2 regions of the Bradyrhizobium erythrophlei genome follow, and region 2 is predicted to be linked to the other one. Evidence: riboswitches for the same ligand, from Rfam matches in the RefSeq annotation. Region 2 holds a riboswitch; the other holds the start of a gene.

Region 1 (7,154 bases), 3.2 Mb from region 2:
CGGCGAGCGGCTGCGAGCAGAAGTGCTTGCGCCGGCGCTTGGAATCCTCAACGCAATGCCGATCTATCGTTCTGAATGGGGCGGCATGGGCACGACAAGCCGGCGTTTCATCTCCTGCAACAGCCAGGTGCGCGGTGTGCCGCTTGAAGCGCAGAGCGAGGAATATCGCGACCTCGAATATTTCCTGTCTTACGTCAGCAACGGCTTGCCGATTTCCGGGCCGGGTGCGCGGCCATGACGGACTCGTGGAAAATCTCGCTTGGATCATTTGGGCTGCTCGCCGCGGTCTGCATTGGCAGCGCGGCACTTGCAGCCGGCACCGAGGCCGATTTCAAGCAAGCCTACGCCGCGGCCGACGCCGCCGAGAAAGAGGCCGGCCGCCTGCGCAACCAGTGGCTCGCAACCGAAGCCGCTCTCGCTGATGCCAGGAAAGCCGCCGAGAGAAGCGACTTCGATCGTGCGGTCGCGGCCGCCAGGGAGGCCGAGGCATTGGCAAAAGCATCGATTTTCCAGGCGACGAGCGAAAAAGAAGCCTGGAAGAATCTCGAAATCCGCTAGTGGGGATGCGAATGTTAGAGTCAGACCACTAGTAAGGATAGCGCGACGCCCACCATGACCCTCCGCCGCCGGGATATTCTCAAACTCACAGGCGCCGCCGCGCTTTCCGGCAGCTTGCCGCGCCTCGCGCGCAGCGCCGAGCCCGGCGTCTATGATCTCGAGCGGTTCGGCAACGCCCGCATTCTGCACATCACCGACACGCATGCGCAGCTGTTGCCCGGTTACTTTCGCGAACCGAGCGTCAATCTCGGCCTTGGCGCGATGGCGGGCCAGCCGCCGCATCTCGTCGGCCGTGCTTTTCTCGACCACTTCGGCATCAAGCCCGAGAGTGCCGATGCCTACGCGTTCACCTCGCTGGAGTTCGAGAAGTCGGCGGCGCGCTTCGGCCGGCTCGGCGGTTTTGCGCATCTGAAGACCCTGGTCGACCGGTTTCGCAACGAGGCCGGCGCGCAGAATTCGATGCTGCTTGACGGTGGCGACGCCTGGCAAGGCACGGGGCTCGCCAACGCACTGCGCGGCGCCGACATGGTGGAGGCCTGCAATCTGCTCGGCGTTGAGGCGATGACCGGGCATTGGGAATTCACCTATGGCGAGGAAACGCTGCGCGGCAACCTCGAACGCTTCAAGGGCGAGTTTCTGGCCCAGAACGTCTTCCTGACCGAAGAAGCCGCCTTCAATGGCGCCAAGGCCTTCGATCCGGCTTCCGGCCGCGTGTTCAAGCCGGCAATGATCAAGCAAGTCGGCGATTATCGCGTTGCGGTGATCGGCCAGGCATTTCCCTACGTTCCGATCGCGCATCCGAAACGCCTGACGCCGGACTGGACTTTCGGCATTCGCGAACAGGAATTGCAAACACTTGTCGACGGCCTGCGCTCCAACGACAAGGCCGACGTGGTGCTGTTGCTGTCGCACAACGGCATGGACGTCGATCTGAAACTGGCGAGCCGCGTGCGCGGCCTCGACGTCATCCTCGGCGGCCACACGCATGACGCCATCCCGCGGCCGATCGCCGTGACCAACGCGAGCGGCAAGACGTTGGTCACCAATGCCGGCGCGAACGGCAAGTTTCTGGGCGTACTCGACCTCGATCTCGCCAAGGGCCGGGTGCAGGACGCACGCTACCGGCTGTTTCCGGTATTTTCGGAATTGCTGAAGCCTGATGCCGAAATGGCCGCGCTGATCGATAAAGTGCACAGCCCCCGTGTCGCGGCGTGGAGCGATAAAATCACGACCGCAACCCGCTTGCTCTATCGCCGCGACAATTTCACGGGCACCGTCGATCAACTGATCTGCGCTGCGCTTCGCCGCGAATTTGATGCCGAAATCTCGCTGTCGCCGGGCTTCCGCTGGGGCGCGACGTTCCTGCCGAACCAGCCTTTGACGATGGAAGACGTGCTGGCAGAAACGGCGATCACCTATCCGGAAACCTACGTTTCGCGGCTGACCGGCAGCGACATCAAGAACACGCTCGAAGACGTCTGCGACAATCTGTTCAATCCCGACCCCTATTATCAGCAGGGCGGCGACATGGTCCGCGTCGGCGGCCTCAGCTATACCTGCACGCCATCGGAAAAAGTCGGGCGCCGGATTTCCGATTTGAAACTCGACAATGGCCGGGCGATCGAACCCAGCAAGCGTTACAAGGTCGCCGGCTGGGCCGCGATCAACGCCCAGCAGGGGCTACCTGTGTGGGAGGTTGTTGCCAAACAGCTCGGGGCCGGCAAGCCATTTAACCCGCTCGCCGGCAATGTTGCGCTGCGGGGCGTGACCGGCAATCCCGGCATTGCAGAGTAGACAGCATTTCGCCGCATGGCACTGAGCTGTGCCTCAAGCCATGTCATGATACGATCGGGAATCGGTTCACGGATTTCACCACCATGATCTTTCGTCAGTTGTTCGACAGCGTATCCGGCACTTACAGCTACTTGCTGGCAAGCCGCGTCGGCGGCGAAGCCATGATCCTCGATCCCGTGCTGGAGCGGGTCGATCGCTATTGCCAATTGCTGCGCGAACTCGACCTCAAGCTGGTCAAGGCCGTCGATACCCACCTGCACGCCGACCATGTGACCGGCCTTGGCGAATTACGCGACCGCACCCATTGCATCACCATCATGGGCGAAGAGACCAAGGCCGACGTCGTGTCGATGCGGGTGTCGGATGGCGACAGGGTTACGATCGAAGGCCTCGCGCTGGATGTGATGTACACGCCGGGCCACACCGACGATTCATACAGCTATTTGATGGGCGATCGTGTCTTCACCGGCGATACGCTACTGATCCGCGGCACCGGCCGCACCGACTTCCAGAACGGCAGCGCGCGGGCGCAATACGAGTCGATTTTCAACCGGCTGCTGAAACTTCCCGAGGAAACGCTGGTGTTTCCCGCCCACGATTACAAAGGCGACACCGTCTCCACCATCGGCGAGGAGAAGCGCTACAATCCGCGGCTCCAGGTGCGTTCGGTCGACGAATATGTCGAGCTGATGAACAATCTGAAGCTGCCCAATCCGAAAATGATGGATGTCGCCGTACCCGCCAACATCCGGGTCGGATTGCATCAGGACGACCTAGCCAAGCAAGGACTTTCATTTTCGGCCATCGAGGCGATCCAGAGCCTCGGACGGCCCGATATTCTGCTGGTCGACCTGCGCGAGACCAGCGAGCGCGCCAAGCACGGCACTCTGCCCGGCGCGCTGCACGCGCCCTATCCCGGCATCGACGACAGCCTCAAGCCCGGCGGCATGCTGCGCGAAGTCGCGACCGCGACCGGCCGCCGCGTCGTGTTCTTCTGCGCCTATGGCGAGCGCTCGGCGATGGCGGTCAACGCTGCGAAGGAGGCGGGCCTCGCCAATGCGGCCCACATCGCCGGTGGCATCGACGCCTGGAAAAAGGCCGGCGGACCAGTCGCGACGGGCTAGAATCTCGGATAAAAATACCGCACCCGCCGCGCTAGTTCGCCCGACCACCCGCGACGGCATTGACTCGCCGCCAAGCGCCCTCCTAGATAGCCGGGACGGTTCCTCTTACGAGGATCAAGAGGGAATGCGGTGCGGAGAAAAATCTCCAATGCCGCGGCTGCCCCCGCAACTGTAAGCGATGAATCTTCCGTCAAATGCCACTGGGAATCTCGGTCCCGGGAAGGCGACGGAAGGTAACGACCCGCGAGCCAGGAGACCTGCCGTCAATCGTGGTCACACGCGAGGATGCCGGTCGGGGAGTACAGGCATTAGCTTCACTGGGCTGGGGGAAACAGCGTGGTGAGACTTCGTTCGCTGTGACGTGCCACTGACGTCATACCGAGGTCTAACTATGCCTTCCATCACCAAAGCCCGTACCCGGCGCGCCCTTTGGCTCGCCTCCACGGTGCTGATCCCATTATCTCCTTTTGCGCTCTCCGCCGCGCACGCCCAGCAATCGGCGTCGCCGGATCTTTTGCCGCCGGTCCAGGTCTCTCCGCCCAAGCGGGCCGAGACGGTTCAGCCTCCGGCGAAGCCCAAGCCGAGCCGACGTCAGGTTGCAGCCAAGCCAACGGCGCCAAAGCCGCCTGAACAGCCGGCCGCACCACAGCCGGGCGTTGCGACTTCGACAACAAACGTCGTCAGCCCGACCGGCATCGTGACGCCGATCAACCAGGTCGCGAACTCAGTAACGGTCATCACCGCGCAGGACATCGCGACCCAGCAATACCGCACCGTGCCCGACGCTCTGAATACCGTGCCGGGTTTGAATGTGGTGCAGAGTGGCGGGCTGGGTGGGCAAACTTCCGTCTTCATCCGCGGCACCAATTCGAACCACACCAAGGTGCTGATCGACGGCATCGACGTCAGCGACGCCAGCACCGGTACGTTCGATTTCGCTCACCTTCTGACCGCCGACATGGCCCAGATCGAGGTGCTGCGCGGCCCGCAAAGCGGACTTTACGGCTCGGACGCGATCGGCGGCGTCATTTCGATCGTTACCCAGAAGGGCGAAGGGCCCGCGCGCTGGACCGCGATGAACGAGGCCGGATCGTTCGGCACGTTCAATCAGAGTGTTGGCGTCAGCGGATCGCAAGACAATTACAACTATGCCGCCAGCGTCTCGCACGTCCATGCCAGCGATGTCCCCGTGACGCCGTTGCAGTTGTTACCGCCCGGACAACAGGCAAATGGCAACAACTACGACAACATGACGTACTCGACCAAGACCGGCGTCAACTTGAGCGATTCGCTGACATGGAACTCGGTGTTGCGCTACAGCGAGTCGACACTCCTTTTCACCGGAAACAACACCCCGAACGCAGACTTCAGCGTCTTTTTTCCGGACGCAAAACAAAGCCAACAGACCATTCACGAATTTTTCGGACGCGAAGAGGCTGTGTGGTCGTTACTGGATGGCCGCATCAAGAATTACTTCGGCGTCAATTACACGAACTACTGGCATGCCGACATCACGGAGGGTTTCGACCCGACCGCGATCACGACGGGCAACCGGCTGAAATACGATTGGCACAGCGTGACCGAGGTTGCGACCGGCCAGAATCTCATCGTTGGCGCCGAACGGGAGAATTCGAATCTCGACACGTCAGACCTTTCGGCAAAGACCGGCAACAGCGCCGCCTTTGTCGAATGGCAATCGAATCTCGCCAAGCGTTTCTTTCTAACCGCCAATATTCGCGAGGACGACAACGACAACTTCGGCCAGCATATGACCTACCGGATCGCCCCGTCCGTGATCCTGCCCGTCACCGAAACCACCATCAAGGCGAGCTACGGCACCGGCTTCAAGGCGCCGACGCTCAGTGAACTTTTCGAGTTTTTTCCCGGGTTTTCCATTCCCAATCCAAACCTGAAGCCCGAGCAAAGCCGCGGCGCTGACATCGGCTTCGAGCAGCCTCTGTTCAACGATCGCATCCGGTTTGGATCGACCTATTTCAAGAACGACATCACGGACCTGATCTTTTTCGAGCCCATACCCGGCAGCTTCCTCGGCCAGAATGTCAATATTGGGCACGCGATCACCGAAGGCACCGAGAACTTCGTAACCTTCAATGTGATTGATCGTGTGAAGGTTCGCTCGGACTACACGTTCACGCGAACGGTCGACACCGATACCGGTTTGCAGCTGCTCCGCCGACCAAAGGAAAAGTTCAGCGTCACCGCGCTCTGGAATCCGATCGACCCACTCACGTTGTCGGCCACAGTCCTTCACGTGAGCGATTGGTCCGATATCGACCGCAATACAGGCGTGCCGGTCACTGCCCCGGGCTACACCATCGTCAACTTGCGCGCCGACTACGCGCTCAACGACCAACTCAAGGTGTTCGGCCGGATCGATAACGTCGCCAACGTTCACTACCAGAACCCGACCGGATTCCTGGCGCCGGGTCTCGGCGTGTTCGCCGGCATCCGCTTTGCAAGCTATGGCGTGAAATAACCACGCCCAGACAGTCGCGCGAGAAGAGGGTCAGACCAGACGCCGGAACGCGTTCGCTGGCCCTCTCCATTCGAACAGTTCGGGGTGAAGGAGGTGCGCCAACAGCTCCGTGCCTTCGATGACACGCGGTCCTGGACGTGCGAAATAGGAATTCGCGTCCACCGCATAAACACATCCGTTGCGCACCGCCGGAAGATCGTCCCAGCCGGGATAGGCCGTCAGCCGTTGCGCCTCCTTGAACGTCTTTTCCAGATCGAAGCCGCACGGCATGACGATCAACACTTCCGGCTTCCATTCAAGGACGTCGTCCCACCGTATGCGAACCGAATCGGCTCCCTCGCGTCCAAGCTTGTCGAGGCCGCCCGCCATGCGAACCATTTCCGGAACCCAATGACCGCAGCAATAAACCGGGTCCATCCATTCCATGCAAAAGACCCGGGGCCGCGAAACGAGCGCGCGTGTAACAGATTCGATCTTTGCAAGCCGAGCCTGCCCGTCCGCAATCAATGTTTCGGCCATTTCGGACCGACCCGTCGCCTCGCCAAGCTCGCGCAAATTGTCGAATATCTGCTCGAGCGATTTCGGCGTAAGCCACAAGACCTGCGGCTTGCTGGGCAGCGACGTCAGAAGCTGCGAGATTTCGTTGCCCGAGGGCGCGCAGACCTGGCAGAGGTCCTGGGTCAGGATCAGGTCGGGCGCGATGTCCTGCATCAGCGCCTCTTCCACCCGGTAGAGACTTTGGCCATCGCGCAATCGTTGCGTGACGGCGACATCGATCTCCGCCTGGCTCATGCTTTCGATCGGAAGGACATTACGAACGACGACCGGCTTGCCCATGATCTGAGGCGGGTAATCGCATTCGTGGGTAATGCCCAGCAATTGGTCGCTTAGACCCAGCGCACATGCCATCTCGGTCGCCGAGGGCAAGAATGAGACGATCCGTCGCGTTTCAGGCATCTTTAAGCCGCCGATGTAATCAGGGACGTTACAGTAGCACAGTCTTGCACGGTCTGAGCCCCTCTATCAGAAACGCGGCATTAACCGCCAATCAGGCTATTGCGGGTCTATGAAATCGATTAAGGTGACGGCCAAGGAGAAATGATCATGTCCCTCAGCCTGCTCTCGCCGTCGGCCAACGGCTTCCGGCTCGCGCCTGTCGAATCGCGCCATGCGCCGTTGTT
Region 2 (7,154 bases):
TCCTCCCAGCGCCGCGTCTTCAGCCCGCAATCAGGGTTGATCCAGAGCTGCGAATCCGAAAGTTGCTTCCGTGCCAGGGAAATCAGATTTTTCATCTCCGCGGTCTCGGGTACGCGCGGCGAATGAATGTCGTAGATTCCCGGCCCGATCTCGTTGGGGTATTTGTAGTTCTTGAAGGCTTCCAGCAGTTCCATTTTCGACCGGGATGTCTCAATGGAAATAACATCCGCGTCCATCGTCGCAATGGCATCGATGATGTCGTTGAATTCGGAATAGCACATGTGGGTATGGATTTGTGTTTCGTCGGCGACCCCCGACGACGAAACGCGGAAGCTGTCCACCGCCCAGTCAAGATACGCTTTCCATTCGGATTTGCGCAACGGCAACCCTTCCCGGAGCGCAGCTTCGTCGATCTGAATCATGGTGGCGCCGGCGCTTTCGAGATCCATCACCTCATCCCGGATCGCCAACGCGATCTGACGACACGCCTCGCTCCGTGGAATGTCGTCGCGGACGAACGACCAGTTGAGAATGGTCACGGGTCCCGTCAGCATCGCCTTCATCGGCTTTTTGGTCAACGACTGGGCATAGCGCCACCACTCGACCGTCATCGGTTTGGGCCGGGAGACGTCGCCGAACAGGATCGGCGGACGGACATAGCGCGATCCATAGGATTGCACCCAGCCATGTCTGGTGAAGGCGAAGCCGGACAGTTGCTCGCCGAAATATTGCACCATGTCGTTACGCTCGAATTCGCCGTGAACCAGTACATCAAGCCCGATCTCCTCCTGCCATCGCACGGCACGTGCGGTTTCCCCTTTCAGGAATGTTCGATATTGCGCATCGCTTAATGTCCCCCTGGTATGGGCGGCGCGGGCGGCACGAACATCTGCGGTTTGCGGAAACGACCCGATCGTGGTGGTCGGGAATTTGGGAAGCGCAAAACGCTCGCGCTGAACCCTGGCGCGATGGGCGAACCCGCTTCTGCGGCGACGCATCGATTCATTGATGGCCGACATTTGCCGGGCGACGTTCGCATGATGGATTTTCGGCGATGCCTTGCGGCTTGCCGCCGCCTGTTCGGACGCTGCGAGCACCTCCGACGCACCGGCTCGGTCGCCGCCCAGTGCCTGGCCGAGCGTGGCGAGCTCTTTCATCTTCTGGACCGAAAACGCCAGCCAGCCCTTCACTTCGGAATCGAGATCGATCTCGAGATCGAGGTCGATCGGTACATGCAGCATCGAGCACGAGGGCGCGAGCTGAACGCGATCCTTGCCTAGCCTCGCAACGGCAGGCTCGAGCCGTTCGAGCAACGCAGGAAGATTGGAACGCCAGACATTGCGCCCGTCGACGACGCCGAGCGACAGCACGAGATCCTTTCGCACACGGGACGCTATCTGATCCAGCTGTTCGGGAGCGCGGACGAGGTCGACGTGAAGGCCTGCAACGGGAAGCGCCAACGCGGTTTCAAGATTATCGCCGATCGCCCCGAAATAGCTCGCGAGCATGATCTTGATACCAGGCATTTCGAGTGCGAACCGTCCGTAAGCCCGGCGCAGCGCGCTACGCGCTGTTTCGTCGAGGTCGAGCACCAGACATGGTTCGTCGAGCTGAACCCATTCGGCGCCGCGGCTGGCGAGCTCCCGAAGGACCTCGATATAGACCGGCAACAGCCGGTCCAGCAGCGAGAGCGGATCGAATCCGGCGTTGGCGCTCTTGCCGAGTTTCAGAAACGTCACGGGACCGACCAGCACCGGGCGCGTCTGATAGCCGAGACTCTTCGCTTCTTCATATTCTTCGATCGGCTTGCGCGAGGAGAGCGTGAAGGTCTGACCGTCGTGAAATTCAGGCACCATGTAGTGGTAGTTGGTGTCAAACCACTTGGTCATCTCCTGCGCGGCCGCGCCATGCCCGTGATGGGCGTGACCGCAATCCGCGCCATGGTCTTGGTTCTGCGCTCCGCGCGACATCGCGAAGTAGGTCGTGAGCGCAACCGGGCCACCCTTCCAGCCGTAGATGTCAGGAATGGCGCCGACCATCGCGCTGGTATCGAGCACGTGGTCGTAGAGTGAGAAATCGTTGGAGGGAATAACCGTCACGCCAAGCGATTTCTGCCGCGCCCAATTGGCCGCGCGTAAACCGGCGGCGGCTTCGAGCAACTGCGCTTCGGTGGATTTTCCGGCCCAGTAGCTTTCAAGCGCGAATTTCAGTTCACGTCGCGGGCCGATGCGCGGCGTACCAAGCGTAGCAACAGGAAGTTTGAGAAGAGACATAGCTTCAACCCCTTGATCTGGGGGCAAATGCCATGGCGGATGCGTGCAGAGGACGTCGCGTGATGCGACATCTGCTTGGCGCACCACCGGGACACCCCGCCCGTGGACGAACAATGTTGTCGGGGCAGGTCTCCTGGCTCGCGGGTCGTCGCTACTGTCCGGCCTTCCCGAAGCCGCATGGCTTCAGTGACGCTAGTTGGACAGCGGCTCGCCGCTTACAGTTGCGGGGGCAGCGTCGGCATTGCACCGGCTTCCCTCTTAGCTCCGGATCAAGCAGGACCCGGAGAACCCAAACAGAAGCCGAATATCTGCAAGTGGATACCTTCGTCAACGGGGCCTTCGCAGACAGGGGCGCTCTCGCAATTCACAACCTTCCACAATGAACCGTTGCCGCGCTCCAAGGAATCATTGACACTCCGCCACGAATATCCCCACATATGGGTGTCACGGTCCATCAGATCGCAATATCTGGTGGCTAAGAGGGAAGCCGGTGAATCGCGTTTGGGGCGCGAAAATCCGGCACTGCCCCCGCAACTGTAAGCAGTGAGTTGTTCCCAATCCGTACGCCACTGATGCGGTTTCGCATCGGGAAGGCCAAGGGAACAACAGCGACCTGCAAGTCAGGAGACCTGCCGCGACAGCAAAAAAACGTCCACGGACGGGGTGTCCGGCGGTCGCTTGCATGCGCTGTCCGGCTCATCGCTGCCGGGCAATTCTGCAGCGCCCCTTGTTGCCCCGTCAAAAACCAACACGCGAACTTCGGGGCCATCTGATGTCTTTAGACCTGCACGCGGAAAATGCTTCCGCTCCTATCATCCACTTGCGTCCGGAATCGCTCGCTGCCGTTCCCAGCGAGCCCGCCATGCAGATCATCCGCCGCAACGGCAAGGTGACGCCGTTCGATTCGGGAAAGATCGCGGTCGCCATGACTAAGGCGTTTCTTGCGGTCGAAGGAAACACCGCAGGTGCCTCGCGACGCGTTCATGAGACCGTCGAGCAGCTGACGGCGGACGTCGTCACCGCATTGATGCGCCGCGCCGGTGAGGGCCGCACGTTCCACATCGAGGATGTGCAGGACCAGGTCGAACTCGCGCTGATGCGGAGCGAGAACCAAAAGGTCGCCCGCGCCTACGTGCTCTATCGCGAAGACCGCGCCCGCAAACGCGCGGAAGAAACTATCGCACAAGCATCCGAAGCCCCGCAGTCGGCTATTCACGTCACCTTGACCGACGGATCGCGCGTCAGGCTCGACAGCAAGCGGCTCGAACTCATCGTCACCGAGGCTTGCGCCGGTCTCGACGGCGTGTCCCCTGCCCCGGTCCTGACCGAGACTCAGCGCAATCTCTATGACGGCATCAGCCAGGATGAATTGGCGCTAGCCTCGATCATGGCCGCGCGAACGCTGGTCGAGCAGGAGCCGAACTACGCTTACGTCAGCGCACGTCTGCTCCTCGACAAGCTTCGCGGCGAAGTTCTGTCCTATGTGCACAAGACATCGACCAGTGCCTCGCAGGCCGACATGGCCACGCGCTATGCCGACTATTTTCCGGAATATGTGAGGACCGGTATCGCCGCCGAACTGCTCGATCCCGAACTGGCCCGCTTCGACCTCGGCCGGATCGCCGCGGCGCTGAAGCCGGAGCGCGATCTGAAATTCCAGTTCCTCGGCCTGCAAACGCTGTACGATCGCTATTTCCTGCATGTCCGCGGCAAGCGCATCGAGTTGCCGCAAGCGTTCTTCATGCGCGTCGCCATGGGGCTGGCCTTGCGGGAGATCGATCGCGAAGCGAAAGCGATCGAATTCTACGGCTTGCTGTCGTCGTTCGACTTCATGGCCTCGACGCCAACGCTGTTCAACGCCGGCACGCTGCGCCCGCAGCTTTCATCGTGCTTCCTTACCACTGTTTCGGACGAGCTCGACGGCATCTTCAAATCCATCAAGGACAATGCCCTGCTTGCGAAATATTCCGGCGGTCTCGGCAACGACTGGACGCCGGTGCGCGGGTTAGGGGCCCACATCAAGGGCACCAACGGCGAAAGCCAGGGCATCATTCCGTTCCTCAAGGTCGCCAACGATACCGCGATCGCTGTCAACCAGGGCGGCAAGCGCAAGGGCGCGGTCTGCGCCTATCTCGAGACCTGGCATGTCGACATCGAGGAATTCCTCGATCTGCGCAAGAACACCGGCGACGATCGCCGCCGCACCCACGACATGAACACGGCCAACTGGGTGCCGGATCTGTTCATGCAGCGGGTCCAGGCCGATGCGGAGTGGACGCTGTTCTCGCCGGACGAGACGGCTGACCTGCACGATCTCTATGGCGCGGACTTCAAGGCCGCCTATGAGGCCTACGAGGCCAAAGCCAAAGCCGGCGGCTTGCGCGTCTGCAAGACCGTGCGGGCGAGCGACCTGTGGCGGCGCATGCTGACCATGCTGTTTGAAACCGGCCATCCCTGGATCACCTTCAAGGACCCCTGCAATCTGCGCTCGCCGCAGCGGCATGTCGGCGTGGTTCATTCCTCGAACCTTTGCACCGAGATCACGCTCAATACCTCGGCCGACGAAGTCGCGGTCTGCAACCTGGGCTCGGTGAACCTGCTCAATCACGTCGGCAGCAAGGGCATCGATCGCGCCAAACTGAAGCGCACGGTCACATCAGCGGTGCGCATGCTCGACAACGTCATCGATATCAACTTCTACACGATCCCGGAGGCGCGGCGTTCCAACCTGCGTCACCGCCCGGTCGGGCTTGGCCTGATGGGCTTTCAGGAAGCGCTGCAACTCCAGCGCATCCCGATTGCGTCCAATGACGCCGTCAGCTTTGCCGATCTCAGCATGGAAGCGATTTCGTACCACGCGATCGAAGCTTCTGCCGATCTCGCCGCGGAACGCGGAGCCTATCCGAGTTTTGCGGGATCGTTGTGGTCGAAGGGCATCCTGCCAATCGACTCCGTCGAGCTTCTCGCCGAGGCGCGCGGCGCGCTCGATCTCGACCGTTCGTCGACGCTGGACTGGGACCGCCTGCGCAACAAGGTCAAGTCGGCCGGCATGCGGAACTCGAACGTGATGGCGATCGCGCCGACGGCGACGATCTCCAACATCTGCGGCGTATCGCAATCGATCGAACCCAACTATCAGAACCTGTTCGTCAAATCGAACATGTCGGGCGACTTCACGGTCGTGAATGATTTCCTTGTCCGTGACCTCAAGACGCGCGGCCTCTGGGACGAAGTGATGGTGTCCGATCTGAAATATTTCGACGGCAGCGTCGGCCAGATCGATCGCATCCCGGACGATCTCAAGGCGCTCTACGCCACCGCCTTCGAGATCGACAGCGTCTGGCTGATCGAGGCGGCCGCGCGCCGGCAGAAATGGATCGACCAGTCCCAATCGCTGAATCTTTATATCGCCAATCCCTCCGGCAAGAAGCTCGACGCACTTTATCGTCTCGCCTTCAATCGCGGGCTCAAGACCACCTACTACCTGCGATCGAGATCGGCGACCCATGTCGAGAAATCGACGCTGAAGGGCACGGACGGTAAGCTCAACGCGGTCTCGGTCACCTCCGCGATCTCGCACGCGCCGATCATCGTGCCGGCCGCGCCCGACCTTGAAGGGGTCAAGGCCTGCCGGATCGACGACCCCGATTGCGAAGCCTGCCAGTAAGGAGAGAAAAAATGCTCGACTGGTCAGACACTGAACCCGCCGCGGCCGCGCCAATCCCCGCGGTCCTGCGACCCGTGCCGCGCAGCAAGCCGGAAGTTACCGATCACGCGAATACCGGCCTGATCGACCGCACCGGAGGCCGCGTTTCGGTCGACGAAAAGCGGATGATCAACTGCCGCGCCGACGTCAACCAGCTGCTTCCGCTCAAGTATAAATGGGCGTGGGAGAAGTACCTCGCCGGCTGCAACAATCACTGGATGCCGACCGAAGTCTCGATGCAGGCCGACATCGCGCTCTGGAAATCGCGCGACGGCCTCACCGACGACGAGCGACGCGCCATCAAGCGCAACCTCGGCTTCTTCGCAGCATCCGAAAGCCTGGTCGCCAACAACATCGTGCTGGCGATCTATCGGCACCTGACCAATCCCGAGTGCCGGCAGTACCTGCTTCGCCAGGCCTTCGAGGAGGCCGTCCACACCCATACGTTCCAGTACGTCGTCGAGAGTCTCGGCCTCGACGAGGGCGAGCTGTTCAACATGTACCGCGAAGTGCCCTCGATCACCGACAAGGCGGCGTGGGCGCTGAAGCAGACAAAACACCTGGAAGATCCCGCTTTCGCGACCGGCACGCCGGAGACGGATCGGGCCTTTCTGCGCGACCTGATCGCCTTCTACGTCGTGTTCGAGGGCATGTGGTTCTATACCGGCTTTGCGCAGATCCTCTCGCTCGGCCGGCGCAACAAGATGGTCGGGATCGCCGAGCAGTATCAGTACATCCTGCGTGACGAGAGCATCCATCTGAACTTCGGCATCGACGTGATCAACCAGATCAAGATCGAAAATCCGCATCTATGGACACCGGAGTTTCAGGGCGAAGCGCGCACCATGATCCGCCAAGCGGCCGAACTGGAGGCGGCTTACGGGCGGGATACGATGCCGCGCGGCTTCCTTGGCCTCAACGCCGCCCTTTGCGAGCAGTACATGCACTTCATCGCCAATCGCCGTTGCGCACAGATCGGTCTGGCGCCGGTGTTTGCGGAGACCGAGAATCCATTCCCGTGGATGTCGGAGGCGATGGACCTGAAGAAGGAGAAGAATTTCTTCGAGACGCGGGTGATCGAATATCAGAATGGTGGCGCACTGAGCTGGGACTGAAGGCCCGCAGCGCTCGCGATGACCATGGCAAAGGCCCCGGACAGCTCCGGGGCTTTTCGC

The links. Region 2 has a riboswitch for cobalamin ahead of metE (5-methyltetrahydropteroyltriglutamate--homocysteine S-methyltransferase). Riboswitches for the same ligand answer to the same signal wherever they lie in the genome.
Region 1: linked by a shared signal. The riboswitch ahead of BUA38_RS11140 (TonB-dependent receptor plug domain-containing protein) and the one ahead of metE (5-methyltetrahydropteroyltriglutamate--homocysteine S-methyltransferase) in region 2 are both predicted to bind cobalamin.

The regions. Positions count from the first base shown of each region.
Region 1 covers NZ_LT670849.1:2,368,551-2,375,704, forward strand. The annotation lists gene soxA (sulfur oxidation c-type cytochrome SoxA) at 1-238, shown strand, start outside; gene BUA38_RS11125 (hypothetical protein) at 235-558, shown strand; gene soxB (thiosulfohydrolase SoxB) at 613-2,352, shown strand; gene BUA38_RS11135 (MBL fold metallo-hydrolase) at 2,436-3,476, shown strand; cobalamin riboswitch at 3,556-3,755, shown strand; gene BUA38_RS11140 (TonB-dependent receptor plug domain-containing protein) at 3,868-5,973, shown strand; gene BUA38_RS11145 (cobalamin-binding protein) at 6,004-6,930, opposite strand; gene BUA38_RS11150 (hypothetical protein) at 7,078-7,154, shown strand, end outside.
Region 2 covers NZ_LT670849.1:6,736,810-6,743,963, reverse strand. The annotation lists gene metE (5-methyltetrahydropteroyltriglutamate--homocysteine S-methyltransferase) at 1-2,273, opposite strand, end outside; cobalamin riboswitch at 2,380-2,581, opposite strand; cobalamin riboswitch at 2,704-2,924, shown strand; gene BUA38_RS32425 (ribonucleoside-diphosphate reductase subunit alpha) at 3,046-5,940, shown strand; gene BUA38_RS32420 (ribonucleotide-diphosphate reductase subunit beta) at 5,952-7,094, shown strand.